DNA from 4 places in the Bradyrhizobium sp. ISRA436 genome. Region 3 is predicted to be linked to each of the others. Evidence: predicted binding sites of a transcription regulator. Region 3 holds the regulator's gene; each other region holds the start of a gene.
The links. The regulator LexA, encoded in region 3, represses DNA repair genes until DNA is damaged. The targets are predictions, from matches to a motif close to TGTTCNNNNTGTGTTCNG.

Region 1 (3,947 bases), 2.4 Mb from region 3:
CAGGCCGAACTGCGCGGGATCGCGGTTGGGTTCGGCAAGGCCGAGATGGCGGAAGGCATGCGAGGTCAACAGACGGCCGCGCGGGGTGCGCTGCAGATAGCCGCACTGGATCAGATAGGGCTCGATGATGTCCTCGATCGCGTCGCGCGGCTCCGACAATGCCGCCGCCATGGTCTCGACGCCGACCGGGCCGCCGCCATAGTTCAAAGCGATCGTTGTCAGATAACGGCGGTCCATCGCATCGAGGCCGGCGCTGTCGACCTCGAGCGCACTCAGCGCGCGATCGGCGATGCCGCGGTCGACGGAGTCGGCATCGGCCGCGGAGGCAAAATCCCTGACCCGGCGCAGCAGGCGGCCGGCGATGCGCGGCGTGCCGCGGGCCCGGCGCGCGATCTCGTTGGCGCCGTCGGGGCTCATGCCGATGTTGAGTACGCGGGCGCCACGGCTGACGATCTTCTCCAGCTCCTCCTCGGTGTAGAAGTTCAGCCGGATCGGAATCCCGAAACGGTCGCGCAACGGATTGGTGAGCAGGCCCGCGCGCGTCGTCGCACCCACCAGCGTGAACTTGGAAAGCTCGATCTTCACCGAGCGCGCCGCTGGTCCCTCGCCGATGATCAGGTCGAGCTGGAAATCCTCCATCGCCGGATACAGCACTTCTTCCACCGCCGGACTCAGGCGATGGATCTCGTCGATGAACAGCACGTCGCGCTCTTCGAGATTGGTGAGCAGCGCCGCGAGATCGCCGGCCTTGGCGATGACCGGACCCGACGTGGCGCGAAAGCCGACGCCGAGCTCGCGCGCGACGATCTGCGCCAGCGTGGTCTTGCCGAGGCCCGGAGGCCCGACGAACAGCACGTGATCCAGCGCCTCGCCGCGCTTCTTCGCCGCTTCGATGAAGATCGAGAGATTCTTGCGCGCCTGCGCCTGGCCGACGAACTCCGTCAGCGACTGCGGACGCAGCGCGGTATCGCCGACATCATCGGAGCGGCGTTCGGGCGTGACGATGCGGGAGGGCGTGTTCACTTCGACAATTCCTTCAGGCCCAGCCGGATCAGTTGCGCGGTTTCGGCCTTCTCACCGGCGCTGCGCGAGGCGGCGGCGATCGCGGCGGCGGCCTGCGGCTGGCCGTAGCCGAGATTGACCAGCGCGGAGATCGCGTCCGTCACCGGGCGCGGCGCGCGGTTGTTGTCGATCGCGCCCGAAAGCTGCACCACCGCCGGATCGACATCGGCAAAGCCGGGCGCCTTGTCCTTCAATTCGCTGACGATGCGCTCGGCGACCTTCGGCCCCACCCCCGGCGTGCGGGCAACCGCCGCCTTGTCGCGCAACGCGATGGCATTTGCGAGGTCGGTCGGTGGCAGTGTGCCGAGCACCGCGAGCGCCACCTTGGCGCCGACGCCCTGCACGGTCTGCAGCAGGCGAAACCATTCGCGCTCATGATCGCTGCGGAAGCCGAACAGCTTGATCTGGTCCTCGCGGACATAGGTCTCGATCGACAGCACCGCAGCCGCGCCCGGCGACGGCAGCGCCTGCAGCGTGCGGCTGGCGCAGTGCACCTGATAGCCGACGCCGCCGACATCGAGGATCACATAGTCCTCGCCATAGGAATCGATCAGGCCCTTGAGCTTGCCAATCATGATGCCCCCTCGGACCTGGCGCTCGCGTTCCGTTCGTTCGCTTTGGTGTTGGCTTTGGTGAGGCACGCACCAGCGGCATGGTTCCCTCCCCCCTTACCCCTCTCCCCAACCCTCCCCCGCAAGGGGGGAGGGAGCCTGACGAGTGTGCCCTCCTCACGTCGCGAAAGCTTGCAAGCGCTCCTCATAGGCTTGCCACCTTCAGCCGCAGCGCGGCGCTCTGGCGGTGATGCGCGTGCGTGATCGCGATCGCCAGCGCATCGGCCGCGTCGGCGGATGGCGGCTCGGCTTTCGGCAGCAGGATCTTCAACATCACCTGGACCTGGTTCTTCTCGGCATGTCCGGCGCCGACCACGGTCTTCTTGACCTGGTTCGGCGCGTATTCCGCGACAGAGATGCCGAACATTGCGGGCGCCAGCATGGCGACGCCGCGCGCCTGCCCGAGCTTGAGCGTGGCGACGCCGTCCTTGTTGACGAAGGTCTGTTCCACTGCCGCCTCCGCCGGCTTGTAGTCGCCGAGCACGGCGGCGAGCCCCTCATGGATCGCGAGCAGGCGGCTCGCGAGCGGCAGGTTATCGGGCGTTTCGACCGAGCCGCAGGCGATGTAGACCAGCCGGTTGCCCTCGGTCTCGATCACGCCCCAGCCGGTGCGGCGGAGGCCTGGATCGATACCGATGATGCGGACGGGGGAGCGAATCGGCTGCGATGTCATGGGGGAGTGATACCGCCTGTGCACCGAGAACGAAACACAAACGGAGCGTCATCCCCTGCCCCGCCTGTCATGCCCTGCTCGTCATCCCCGCGAAAGCGGGGATCCAGTACGCCGCGGCGTCGCGGATCAAATGCAGGTCTCTGGAATACTGGGTCGCCCAGTCAAGCCGGGCGATGACAGCAATGCAAGCGGCGTCAGCCGCCCATCTTCGCCATGAGCGCGTCGGACACTTCGAAATTGGCGAACACGTTCTGCACGTCGTCGTGCTCGTTGAGCATGTCCATCAACTTCAACAGCTTTTCGCCGGTCTCATCGTCGACCGAGACGGTGTTCTGCGGCTTCCAGGTCAGCGCCGCCTTGCGCGGCTCGCCGAACTTCGCCTCCAGCGCCTTGGCGACCTCGCGGAATGTCTCCTGCGAGGCGTAGACCTCGTGGCCACCCTCGCTGGAGACCACGTCGTCGGCGCCGGCCTCGATGGCCGCATCCAGCATGGCGTCGTCGGAGGCGACACTCTTGTCGTATTCGATGATGCCGGTGCGGTCGAACATGAAGGCGACCGAGCCGGTTTCGCCGAGATTGCCGCCGGACTTGGTGAAGAAGGAGCGGATGTCGGAGGCTGCGCGGTTGCGGTTGTCGGTCAGCGCCTCGACGATCACGGCGACGCCGCCGGGGCCATAACCCTCATAGCGGATCTCTTCGTAGTTTTCGCCGTCGCTGCCGGACGCCTTCTTGATGGCGCGCTCGATATTGTCCTTGGGCATGTTCTCGGCGCGCGCCGCGACCACGGCGGCGCGCAGACGCGGATTCATCGCCGGATCCGGGGTGCCCAGCTTGGCCGCCACGGTGATTTCGCGGGCCAGCTTGCCGAAAAGCTTCGACCGCTGGGCATCCTGCCGGCCCTTGCGGTGCATGATGTTCTTGAATTGGGAATGGCCGGCCATGCGTGGTCTCTTGGAAGCGTCAGGTCAAAGGGGGTGGAAAGCGCGGCCTTATAGGCCTCCCTCCGGCCAAAATCAAAGATCGGCGGGGCGTTCCGTCACGGATACTACCGCAGGCCGGAATGTGAGGCACCTGTTAACCATGACTTCATGCCCGGGTGAGAGGATCGGCCGTCCCGCCCTTACTCACAAGAGTCCCCGATGGCGTTCGGTTTGTTTCGAAGGCGAGAGCCGGAGTCGGTTGCGCCTGCCGTCAAATCAGAGGTTCCGGCCGCGAGTGTCGCGCCCGAAGCCCTCACCTCGACCGAGAGCGATTCGGCCAGGGAAATCCTTGAACTGCTGGAACTCGAGCTCGGCGGCATGATCCGCCAGCTCGAGCGCGCCGCAAGCTCGGTGGCCGCCGGTGCGGAAGCCACAGCCGCGACGCTTGCGACCATCCGGGCGCGGACCGACGCGCTGACCGGCCGCACCAGCGCCGCGCAAAGCACCGCGACGACATTCTCGGAAGCCGCCGACAGGTTCACCCATTCCGCCGAGGGCATCGGCCAGCAGGTGCGCAACGCCAGCTAACTGGCCGATGACGCCGCGGCTGCGGCGCGCGAAGCCACCGCCAATGTCGACCGCCTGCGCGAATCCTCGGCCGCGATCGGCAACGTCGTCAAT
Region 2 (3,947 bases), 2.8 Mb from region 3:
AGCGCCGCGACGCCGGTGCCGGTCGCGACGTCGAGCACCTTCGACGACGGGCCGATCGCGAGCGTCGCCACCGCCGCTTCGGCAAAGTGCGCGGTGAATGGCTGCGACTGCGCTTCGTAGGTGGTGGCCATCTTGTCCCAACGTGTGGGGTCGCTGAACGGCAGATGACCGATCTGCTCACCGTGCTGCATGAACCTGATCCTCGAGTGTCTGCTTGTGATTGGCCAGTCGGCGCTTGAAATCCTTGGCGAGCGCGTCGAGCGTGACGGCACCGAGCCGTGTCAGGAAGATCCCTTCGACCTCGCGAAACGTATCCCCAAGCGCATCGTTGACGGCCTGCTCGACCAGGCAGCCGGGCTTTTCCGAGCGATGGCCCATGGCGATGATCGTCGGCGCGCCGACCGCGCGATAGATGTCCGCGAGCGTGATGTCGGATGGATCGCGCGCCATCGTCCAGCCGCCGCCATGACCTTTCTCGGAGCGGACAAGGCTTTGCTCGCGAAGCCCGGCCATGACGCGGCGGACGACGACCGGATTGGTCGCCATCGCCTGGGCAAGCTGGTCCGACGTCACCGGTTCGGCCGCCCCGATCATGTGGAGGAGGCCGTGCAGCACGCTCGATAAACGGCTATCGCGGATCATGTAACATTACATGTTACATGATGGCCCATGTGTCAAGGGCGGGCGCCGATATCGTTCTCGCGCGGAGATTCGGCCGTCCGGTCTGGCTGTTGTGCCCCTATGCGCTCGATTGGCGCTGGCTGCGCGACCGCGCGGACACGCCCTGGTATTCCGACCATGCGGCTGTTCCGTCAGGACCAGCCGCGGGCCTGGGAGAGCGTGGTGGCGCGAACCTCCGCCGAGCTTGCGCGCGTCGCCGCCGGCGAGCGCGAGCTGCCGCTGCCGCCGGCGCTGCGGGATTGATCGGCTATCAGTGCATTCCTGCCGCGCAGCGTCCGCGAGACACTCGTGCCGAGAACGCGCTGCGCCGCTACCGCTATGCACTCATCTTCTGCGCGCCGCCGAGCAATTTCACGTTGAGGTGGCCGCCGTCGAACAGCATCTCGTTCAGCGCTCCCTCGATGTCGGCTGGCGTAACGTTCTGGCCGCCGTCGCGGGCGATGCTGGCCTGGGCGAGGCGGCGCATCAGTTCCTTGATGAAGGCGGCGCTGACGCCTTCGGTGCGTCGCACGGCGTCGTCGATGACCCCCTGGTCGAGCGGCAGGCCCTTGCCGTAGAGCCGGACCAGCTTGCCGCGTCCGATCTCGTCGGGCAGCGGCACCTCGATCGCCTGATCGATGCGGCCGGGCCGGCCGGCCAGCGCGCTTTCGAGTTCTTCCGGCCGGTTGGTGGTCAGCACGAACAGGATGTCGCAATCCTCCTTCAGGCCGTCCATCTCGTTGAGCAGCTTGTTGAGCAGCGATTCCTCGCAAGGCCCGCCCATCTCCTCACGGCTGCGCGCGATCAAATCGACGTCCTCGATCACGACCATGGTCGGCTGCAGCAGGCGCGCAAGGCTCATATAGGCGCCGAGCAGGCCGACCTGCTCGGCGGTGATGATCAGCGTCGTGTGACCCGGCAGGTTGGTGGCGAGATAGCGGATGGTATGCGTCTTGCCGGTGCCGGGCGGACCGTAGAGCAGAATGCCCTTGCGGGTCGACTGGCCAAGCTCGCGCAGCAGCTCCCGGCTTCCGACGAAATCGAGCACATTGCGCTCAAGCAGTCGCAGCGTCCGCTCCGGCAGGATCACGGCGTCGCGATCGACCACTGGCAGGCGATGCACGGTGACGCCGCGTGAACGTCCGCGGTAGTCGGCGTCGCCGTCGAGCGAGAGGATCTTGCCGCGATAGGAGCGCGCGGCATGCACGGCCGCTTCCAGCTCGGCAAGGGTCCGTTGCACGAGGGCATTGCCGGCGGCGCCGGCGGGCACCGCGAGTTCGATGCGCAGGGTCGGCTCGTAGCCGTACTCGCGATGGAAGCTGAGCAGCACGGCGTAGCGCAGCTCTCCGGTTCGGCACAGCCACAATCCATTGACGAGGCACTTCACCGGCTCGGCCTCGCCGACATCGACGTCGTGATATTGCGGCGGCGCGATTGCCGGCGCATCACGGCTGTCCTTCATCAGCGCTGCGAACTCGATGGTCTCGTAGCGAGATGCTTCGTGGATGCCGAAGAAGTGGAGCGGCGTGGTGAACAGCCTGTCGATCGCGATCTGAACGTCGGCGCGCATATGACCCGGAAACCGCCGCGACCGCGTCAGGATCTGGTTGCGCGGTATTCCGGCGAAATGCCATTCGAGCGCGGCGAAGGCATATCTGAACTCGTCGCTCGGCAATTCCTCCGAGCTGCGGCGTGCGGCGAGCAGGCAGTCACTGCACAGGGAGGCCGTCGTGCCCGACAGAAATATCTCTTTAACCGCCCTCGGTGCTTCGCAGAGATCGCAGGGACGGCTGGCGTCGGCGGATTCGGTGGTGATGAGCAACGGTTGGCCCTTGGAGCGGATCAACCACTTCGCGCTCGTGAGCAGTGCACGCGCGACCGGTGCGGGATAGGGGCCGCACGGAATTGCGCCGTTGGCCTCGATCAAGGCTGCGGAGGCGATCGCATCTTGCTGAGATTTGCCGAACACCGTGCGCAACAGGTCCTGCACGAATTCCAGCGGCGTCTCGTCGTCGTCGTGAATGAAGAGCTGTACCGGACCATCGTCGGCAAAGACATCGTGCATGAGACCCCCCAAACAACTGAAGCAAAAGGAACAAAATAAGAACATCATAGAGGACCCAGCGCGTCAAGCGAAAGATTGTCCTGCCTCAGCCCTGGCGTGTGGTGAGCCACTCAGCCGGCTTGCCCACAACGCATCCTGCATGCGTAAACGCGGCTCAACGCTTGTGACGATTGTGTTGCGGCAAATGCCAAGAGATCGCCGCCGCGCCGGCAAACTTCCGACACATCACCGGGGCGAAAAGGAGTAAACCGGCATGACGCGAGCGCGGGGGCAGATTCCATCCCAGGGATTTGCTGTCGCGCAATTTATTTTAAGAGGCTCTCGTGTCGCACAAACTTCGTTTTGCGATCCTTCTCGTCCTCGCCCTGTTCGTTTCTCCTGCCCTCGCGCAGCCCGGCGCCAAGCCGGCGCCGCAAGCCAATACCGGCGATACGCTGACGCCGGAGCAGGCGAAGCGCGCGCTCGAAACGCTGCAGGACGACAGGAAGCGCGGCGAGATCATCAACACGCTGCGCGCGATCGCCAATGCCTCGCCCCAGGCGGCGCAACCCGCACCGGAAGAGCACTCCCCGATTCCACTCACCGCCGACAGCCTCGGCGCGCAGCTCCTGCTGATGGTGTCGGAGCAGGTCACCGACATGTCGCGCGAGGTCGCCGACGTTGCGCGGACGCTGACGCATTTCCCGGCGTTCTATTACTGGTTCGTGCGCACCGCCAACGATCCGGCGGCCTATGGCCTCCTGATCGACATCGCCTGGAAGCTTGCGCTGGTGCTCGGCTGCGCGCTGGCCGTCGAATGGGTGGTGTTCCGCCTGATCAAGCGGCCGGTGGCGTTTCTGGAATCGCGGCTGCCGCAGACGGCGCGCGTGCCGCAGGCGCTCGCGGCCGCCGATCCGCCGTCGTCGGTCGCCGACGTTGCGCCTGAGCCCGAGCTGCAGCGCCGCCGGCTTACCCTGGCGCGGGCCTGGCAATCGGTGGTCCGGCTGCCCTTCGTGCTCGGGCGCCTCTTGCTCGAATTGCTGCCGGCGGTCGTGTTCGTCGGCGTCGCCACTGCGCTGCTCGGCACCGAGATCGGCGACCAGTCGACCACGCGGCTGGTGATCCTCGCCGTCGTCAACGCCTACGCGTTCTCGCGCGCGCTGATCTGCGCGGTGCGGGCGCTGGCGGGACCGTTCGGTCTGTTCCGCATCCGCGCCGAGACCGCGGCCTACATCGAGATCTG
Region 3 (3,947 bases):
TGATCATGTGGTAAGAGCGATCGGCGTGCCGGCGTCACGGATCCTGTTCTTCGACGACACGGCGGCCAATATCGAGGGTGCGCGGGCGCGCGGCCTTCATGCCATCCATGTGACATCGACGGATGACGTGGCAAGGGCACTCACCGCACTTGGAATATGAAGACCTTGGGATTTGAGGAGCCCTGCCCGTGGCCCTGATGCCGGTTGCCGATGCCCTGTCAGCCATTCTCGCCGGCGCCGAACCGCTGCCGGAGGAGATTGTCGCACTTGATGCCGCCTACCACCGCACGCTGGCGCGCGACGTCGCGGCCCGGCGCACGCAGCCGCCGCAGGCCATGTCGGCGATGGACGGCTATGCGGTGCGCGCGGCCGATGCGTCCGACCTGTCGGCCAGGCTGAAGGTGATCGGCGAAGTCGCCGCTGGACGGCCGTTCGAGCGGACGGTCGGCGCGGGCGAAGCGGTGCGGATCTTCACCGGCGGCGTGATCCCTGACGGCGCCGACGCCGTCATCATCCAGGAAGACACCCGGGCTGACCGCGACCACATCACGATCACCGAAGCCGCTGCGAAGGGGCGGCACATCCGTCCCGCGGGCGTCGACTTCCGCCAAGGCGACGTGCTGCTTGCGGCCGGCAGCCGCCTCTCCGACCGCGCGCTCTCGCTCGCTGCGGGCATGAACTATCCGGAACTCGCCGTGCGCCGTCGTCCAAAGGTCGCGGTGCTGGCGACCGGCGACGAGCTGGTGATGCCTGGCTCCTACCCCGGCCCCGGCCAGATCGTCTATTCCAACGGCTACGCACTGCGGGCGCTGGCCCGCGCCGAGGGCGCGGAGACCGTCGATCTCGGGATCGCCGCCGATACGGTGGCCGCCACCACGGCGGGTGTCCGCCGGGCGCGGGAGGCCGATGCCGACATCCTGATCACCACCGGCGGCGCCTCGGTCGGCGACCATGATCTCGTCAAGCAGTCGCTCGAGGCTGAGGGCGTCCAGATGGCGTTCTGGCGGATCGCGATGCGGCCGGGCAAGCCGATGATGCATGGCCGGCTGGGAACAATGCGGGTGATCGGCCTGCCCGGAAATCCGGTGTCGTCCTATGTCTGCGCCTTCCTGTTTCTGGTGCCGTTGATTCGCGCCCTGAGCGGGCGAAAAGTGATCCATCATGTCCGCGACAGCGCCCTGCTTGGCCGTGACCTCGCCGCCAACGATCAGCGCGAGGACTATCTCCGTGCGCGGCTCGAAGAGCGCGACGACGGCACGCTGATCGCGACACCCGTCACCCAGCAGGACAGCTCGCTGTTGGGGAATCTTGCTGCGGCACGGGCACTTGTGATCCGTCCGCCGTTCGCGCCGGCGGCCGTCAAAGGCGAGGCGTGCGAGATCCTGACACTGCCTGAGTGAGGCTTTGCGACCGCACCAATCTGGCGCGAGCGGCTGCATTCACCGGAAATTAAGTGGTTGCGGAACACATATCGAACATATAGTGTCCGTTCATGATTTGTTTCGAGTACTGGTGTCTACAAATGGGAGCGCACTGAGGAGTGTCGCAAGTCTCGCGCTCCCGAGGTCAGGCTCCCTGAAGGTCTCGGAATCGAACGACGCTATCAACCGGGGGAATACTCGAGATGCTCACGCGCAAACAGTACGAACTTCTGCGTTTCATCAATGAACGTCTGAAGGAGGCCGGCGTCCCGCCCTCTTTCGACGAGATGAAGGATGCGCTCGACCTGCGCTCGAAGTCCGGTATCCACCGCCTCATTACAGCGCTGGAGGAGCGCGGTTTCATCCGCCGCCTGCCGAACCGCGCCCGCGCCATCGAGGTGATCAAGCTTCCCGAACTCTCTGCCGGCGGCGGCAACGGCCGCCGCGGCTTCACCCCGAGCGTTATCGAGGGCACGCTCGGCAAGCGCTCCAGCACGCCGCAGATCGCCGAGGATGACGGCAACCGTCCGGTCGCCGTCCCTGTCATGGGCCGGATCGCGGCCGGTACGCCGATCGAGGCGCTGCAGACCCGCAGCCACACCATCAGCGTGCCGCCGGACATGCTCGGCGCCGGTGAACATTACGCGCTGGAGGTACGTGGCGACTCCATGGTCGACGCCGGTATCCTCGACGGCGACATGGCGCTGATCCAGCGCAATGACACCGCCAATACCGGCGACATCGTGGTGGCGCTGATCGACGAGGAGGAAGCGACGCTGAAGCGCTTCCGCCGCCGCGGCGCGTCGATCGCGCTGGAGCCTGCCAACACCGCCTATGAAGTGCGCATTCTGCCGCCAAATCGCGTACGGATCCAGGGCAAGCTGATCGGGCTCTATCGCAAATACTGACCGCGCGGCATGTCCAGGCCGTGACCGCGTGCAGCGCGGCGTGCCTTCGTGCAGTCGAACATGTGTTGTGAGGGAACGAGCGAGGCGCAGCGCCGTTGCTTCATGGACTGCGCTGCGTGAGTGCCTCCGGCGCGTCCCAATACCACCGGGACGCTGTAGCGCGTTTGTGATCGGAGCCTTCCGCAGCCAGTCGTACAATCGCCCAGAAACGAGAACATACTCGTTTGCTGTCGTCCACTCTGGTAGAGGCCTGCGCCTCAGGAGAGGCACGGGTCGCTATCTCGAAATGAGGAGCCATCCGATGTGTGACTATAGTCTGCACGCCGTGGCATCGCGCCCCGCCGTTGTCGGAGAGACGCTGATCACCACGACATTCCGCGGCACGTCAACCCGCGGCTTTGCTTCGGAGAGCGATCCAAATGTCGCGGTCTGCATGCTTCCCGGCACCGAGCTCGCGTTCGTCGAGAACGTGCGCTACGACAGCCGCTGGATCTGGACCAAGACGATCGGCTTCCGCGTTGGCGTGTTCAACGAAGTCGAGCCCGACGTTCCCGATCGCCATCATGATGCGGTCGAATTCCCCGACGGCAGCCATGTGCTGGTGACCCAGCTCGTCGAAGGACAGCACGTCACCGTACTGCAGCTACCCGCTCTTCACCCGCCTGTCGTCGAGAAACCGAAGGTGGTCGAGCGGCGGCCCTCTGCATTCGCGTCGCTGTTTTTGGGTTGAGCGCATCATGGCCGCAGGATGAGTTTGGACCTGCGGCATGTGACCTAACCGATTTCGAGCGACCCCGGACTTCGGGTTCCGGGGCGCGTCTGGGGATTTGCGTCGGACGGCGCCTTGGCGCATCATCGCTCACGGACAAGGACGTGCTCGGTGGTCGACAAGGTCACATGGCAAAAGGCTGGACGCGTCACGGAGCCGGGCCGCTACATGTTCCGGTTCGGCTGGCTGACGGTGACGGCTGACGACCTGAAGGTCTGGCAGCAATTCCCCGAAGCGACGTTTACCCTAGTCAAGAAGCCCGACGCCGATCCTGACTCGGACGAGTATCACCTCGGCGCCTTTGACCTGCCGACCCATCCCCTCCCCGATCAGCACTAATCGTCGCCCTGCAGATCGGCCTCCGCCGGGGTCGCATCCACCGCCGGGCGCGGCGCGCGGCCGGGCGGGCGCAGCGCGGTCTCGCTCTCGGTGTCGCCGGGAACCGCCGGCGACCATGGCCGGTCGATCCCGCCGGGCCTGACCGCATCGACGGCAAAGCCATCGCGAGTGCGACGCAGCACCAGCGCGCCGTGGCGCCGCAGCCGTTCGGCATCGATCACCGAGGCCGCGCAGCCCTGCGGCGCCGGCCGTGCCGTCACGATCAGCGCCGCACGCTCGCAATCGTCGGCCAGCGCCGCGGGCCGCATCGCCAGCGAAACGAGCATGCCGCCCGCGCCCTGGGTCACACAGCCGTTCTCGTCGCAGGAGACGCCGTCCGCGAGCGAGGGGTCGGCCGCCGTGCGCGCGTCGGCATCCGCCGCCAGCCATTCTTTGACCAGGAAGGCGTCCTTGCCGCTCCGCATCAGATGCAGCCGCCCGTCGCCGCCGCGGACCGCCACATTGCGGCCG
Region 4 (3,947 bases), 3.7 Mb from region 3:
TTCTTGCAATGGGTATTTGGTGACCTGGGTAGTAGCGCCCATTGGTGTTTGATTCTGGTGCGCCGCATTTCTCTCCGCGCCTTAGGTAGCGAGTCATAGCGACGTTGAACCGACAAAGGCTAAAACCAGCCGCTTCGATCGATCGGGCCGGCACGCTCAAGGCCAGATGAGGGAAGCCTGCTCCGAGCTTCGCCTTTAGTATTCGTGGTTGATGATCGAGAGTGAGGTGGGCGTATTCGCCGAACCCTCTCGCGACGTCTTGGCCGTGCGACATTGAGCGCAGATGCGTTGACTTAAAGCCTGCCGCATAGAGGGAAGGCTTGCTCAGGATTGCACAGGAGCGCCCAATGAAGGGCAGGTAGTGTAGAGGTGTATAGTGCTGAACGGATTGAATTCCGTTAGCTAACAAAGCGCCCATAGTAGTCTTGAAATCCGATCGACAATTTAAAGTAGCATGCAAGCACGATCCAGAAACTGCGTCAAACAAGCGCCAGTCGCACAAACAAAAACGGCCGGGTCATCCGACCCGGCCGTTCAAAACTCTCTCCGCTGCTTTCCTCTGGAGCGATGTGTCGCAGCCAGCTCAGCTCGCCTTCTTCACCGGCGCCGGCTTGCCGACCTTCTTCTCGATCGCGCGCTTGAGTTCGAGGGCGCGGGGCGAGAGCGCCTCGGCCTTGGCCTTCAGCAGATAGGCGTCGAGGCCGCCATTGTGGTCGACGCTCTTGATCGCGCTGGTCGAGACGCGCAGGCGCACGTTGCGGCCGAGCGCCTCCGAGATGAAGGTGATGTTGGCCAGGTTCGGCAGGAAGCGCCGCTTGGTCTTGATGTTCGAGTGGCTCACCTTGTGGCCCACCTGGGGGCCCTTGGCCGTCAGTTCGCAGCGCCGGGACATTTTACAAAATCCTTTTCCATCCCCGCCTCTCCATCAGGCGTGCAATCACACGGCCCGCGCGGGGGTTTTGAATTCGCGTCCATTTTCCAGGAACCGCGGGTGTATAGGGGGAGATCGCGAAAGCGTCAAGATTATATCGCCGCATGGGCGCCCCGGAAATTGCCGGTTCATAAGCCGTTCCAGCCACTTAACGGCGGAGATGGCAACCATATAAAGGGCGTATTCGGCTGCAATTCTGGTTCCATAAGGACGCGCGCGGGTTTGACGAGGCGTGTTCGGGGCGCAAGACGGCGTCCCCTTTTGCGGAACACGCGTTGTCTGGCCAATTCGACTGCCTAAATGACACGATCGAGCGCCGATAGCAGGACCGTCAGGTAAGTGACTACCCCGATTGCCATTTTGCCGCCCTCCGGGTGGCTGCTCGGCCTGTTGGCCGGCGCATTCATGCTGTTCGGTCCGGAGGCTGCGAAGGCCCAGGGGCGGCTCGATGCGCAGTATGAGGCGACGCTTGCCGGTATCCCGGTCGGCAAAGGCTCCTGGACCGTCGAAATCGGCGACGACACGTTCTCCGCCTCGGCCCAGGGTGGGACCGCGGGGCTTCTGAAGGCGTTCGCCGGCGGCACCGGCAGCGGCGCCTCGCAGGGGCGCGTCGTCAACGGCGCGCTGGTGGCGAATTCCTACACCGCGACCACCACCACCTCGAAGAAGTCAGAGACGATCCGGATGGTGCTCGCCAACGGCAACGTCAAGGATTCCACCATCGAGCCGGTGCCGCCTGTCGATGCCGATCGCATCCCGGTCACCGACGCGCACAAGAAGGGCGTGTTCGATCCGATGACCGGCTCGATGCTGCGCGTGCCCGGGAATAGCGAGCTGATGAGCCCGGATAGCTGCCGCACCGCCGCCGGCGTGTTCGACGGCCGCATGCGCTACGATCTCAAGCTGGATTACAAGCGCGTGGTGACGGTGAAGGCCGAGCGCGGCTATCACGGCCCGGCGCTGGTCTGCGCGATCTATTTCGTGCCGATCTCGGGCTACATCCCCGATCGCCCCGTGATCAAATATCTCGCCGCTCAGCGCAACATCGAGATCACGCTGGTGCCGATCGCAGGCACGCGCATCCTGGTGCCGTTCCGCATGACCATCCCGACCCCGCTCGGGCCTGCGATGCTGGAAGCCACCTCGTTCGTCACGTCAGCCGCGCCGCCGCGCGTGGCGAAGACGCAGTAGCGGCGGGCAAAACATCTCGTCATTGCCGGGCTTGACCCGGCAATCCATCGTTTCGAGAGAGGTCTTTGGGTTGATGGATGCCCGGGTCAAGCCAAGGACGAGCCCGGCCATGACGAGTGACGAGAAGCGGCGGGAATGCTTTCCCCTTCACCCAACGGGAGAGGGTTCCTCGCCCCAGGCATGCAGCAAACGTCGCCGGAATCCGGTTGACTCTTGCCCGATTCTGATTCGACTCGGCGATATCAGGAATTTAGGGGACTCAGCACCTTTACCAGCCGCTTGTGGAGCCCAGATAAACTTGATCTAGTGCCGCCGCCCGAAGGTCACCCGAGATGTTGCGGTGAACGTTTCAGGCCTGGAGGGGAGTCAGCGATTCGGGCGCGATTCGTTCTCAACTCGTTCCGAAGCTTAAGTTTGGCGCGAAAAGCGTCGCATTGTGAGACAGATTTTGCGAAACACGCTGCCAGACCGTCACCCCCGCGCAACGGCTCCGCCGTTGTCGCTGGAGGAGGCCGCGCAGCGGCCGTCTCGAAGGGCGACAGCCCCGCTTCGTCCGCGAGAGGAAAGTCCGATCAAAACGTGCGCATAGATCTCGGCCGTGCATCCTTCGAGACGCGCTACGCGCTCCTCAGGATGACGGAACGGCTATAACGCCACCAGTTCAAGAAACACCTGCAACAGATGGCTTTCTCATCCTCGTTCGGAAATGACCGCGTGCCCGGCGCTGGCGTCACCGCCGTCCTTGGGCCGACCAACACCGGCAAGACGCATCTGGCGATCGAGCGGATGCTGGCGCACTCGTCGGGCGTGATCGGCCTGCCGCTGCGGCTGTTGGCGCGTGAGGTCTACAACAAGATCGCCGATCGCGCGGGCGAGGAGAGCGTCGCGCTCATCACCGGCGAGGAGAAGATCAAGCCGAAATCGCCGCGCTTCTGGGTCTCGACTGTCGAGGCGATGCCGCGCGATCTCGATGTCTCTTTTCTTGCGGTCGACGAGATCCAGATCGCCGCCGATCTCGAGCGCGGGCATGTCTTCACCGATCGCATCCTCAATCGCCGCGGCCGCGACGAGACGCTGCTGCTGGGGGCTGCGACGATGCGGCCGATCATCGAGCGGCTGCTGCCTGGCGCCTCCATCGTGACGCGGCCCCGATTGTCGCAGCTCGAATTCGCCGGCGATCGCAAGATCACGCGGCAGCCGAGAAGAACGGCAATTGTCGCGTTCTCGGCCGACGAGGTCTATGCGATCGCCGAGTTGATCCGCCGCCAGCATGGCGGCGCCGCGGTGGTGCTCGGCTCGCTCAGCCCGCGCACACGCAATGCGCAAGTCGCGATGTTCCAGAGCGGCGACGTCGATTATCTCGTCGCCACCGATGCGATCGGCATGGGGCTCAATCTCGACGTCGATCACGTCGCCTTTGCCTCCGACCGCAAGTATGACGGCTATCAGTTCCGCCGCCTGACGCCGGCCGAATTCGCGCAGATCGCGGGCCGCGCCGGCCGCGCCACGCGCAACGGCACCTTCGGTACCACCGGGCGCTGCGCGCCGTTCGAGCCGGAACTGGTGAACGCGCTGCAGAACCACACCTTTGATGCCGTGAAGATGCTGCAATGGCGCAACGCCAGGCTCGATTTCGCCTCGCTCGGCGCATTGCAGGTGTCGCTGACGCTGCCGCCCGGCCACGAGACGCTGACGCGGGCACCGGTCGCGGAGGACCAGCGCGTGCTCGACCATGTCGCACGCGACGCCGAGGTGCGCGATATGGCGCATGGGGCGGCCGCCGTGGAGCGGCTGTGGGAGGCCTGCCAGGTCCCGGACTACCGTA

Region 1: the regulator LexA is predicted to act here: its motif matches at 2,377-2,394, upstream of ruvC (crossover junction endodeoxyribonuclease RuvC).
Region 2: the regulator LexA is predicted to act here: its motif matches at 2,752-2,769, upstream of MTX23_RS03540 (ATP-dependent Clp protease adaptor ClpS).
Region 4: the regulator LexA is predicted to act here: its motif matches at 2,509-2,526, upstream of MTX23_RS33890 (helicase-related protein).

The regions. Positions count from the first base shown of each region.
Region 1 covers NZ_CP094519.1:1,210,395-1,214,341, reverse strand. Annotated here, with positions in the region: gene ruvB (Holliday junction branch migration DNA helicase RuvB) at 1-1,023, opposite strand, end outside; gene ruvA (Holliday junction branch migration protein RuvA) at 1,020-1,637, opposite strand; gene ruvC (crossover junction endodeoxyribonuclease RuvC) at 1,819-2,346, opposite strand; gene MTX23_RS05750 (YebC/PmpR family DNA-binding transcriptional regulator) at 2,541-3,287, opposite strand; partial or broken gene MTX23_RS05745 (methyl-accepting chemotaxis protein) at 3,486-3,947, shown strand, end outside.
Region 2 covers NZ_CP094519.1:752,573-756,519, forward strand. Annotated here, with positions in the region: gene MTX23_RS03525 (methyltransferase domain-containing protein) at 1-191, opposite strand, end outside; gene MTX23_RS03530 (Rrf2 family transcriptional regulator) at 178-642, opposite strand; partial or broken gene MTX23_RS03535 (hypothetical protein) at 714-924, shown strand; gene MTX23_RS03540 (ATP-dependent Clp protease adaptor ClpS) at 998-2,725, opposite strand; gene MTX23_RS03545 (mechanosensitive ion channel domain-containing protein) at 3,049-3,947, shown strand, end outside.
Region 3 covers NZ_CP094519.1:3,576,199-3,580,145, reverse strand. Annotated here, with positions in the region: gene MTX23_RS16975 (HAD family phosphatase) at 1-160, shown strand, start outside; gene glp (gephyrin-like molybdotransferase Glp) at 189-1,400, shown strand; gene lexA (transcriptional repressor LexA) at 1,625-2,329, shown strand; gene MTX23_RS16960 (hypothetical protein) at 2,631-3,059, shown strand; gene MTX23_RS16955 (hypothetical protein) at 3,210-3,437, shown strand; gene MTX23_RS16950 (ComEC/Rec2 family competence protein) at 3,434-3,947, opposite strand, start outside.
Region 4 covers NZ_CP094519.1:7,285,480-7,289,426, reverse strand. Annotated here, with positions in the region: gene MTX23_RS33905 (hypothetical protein) at 1-418, opposite strand, end outside; gene rpmB (50S ribosomal protein L28) at 584-892, opposite strand; gene MTX23_RS33895 (DUF3108 domain-containing protein) at 1,337-2,122, shown strand; gene MTX23_RS33890 (helicase-related protein) at 2,804-3,947, shown strand, end outside.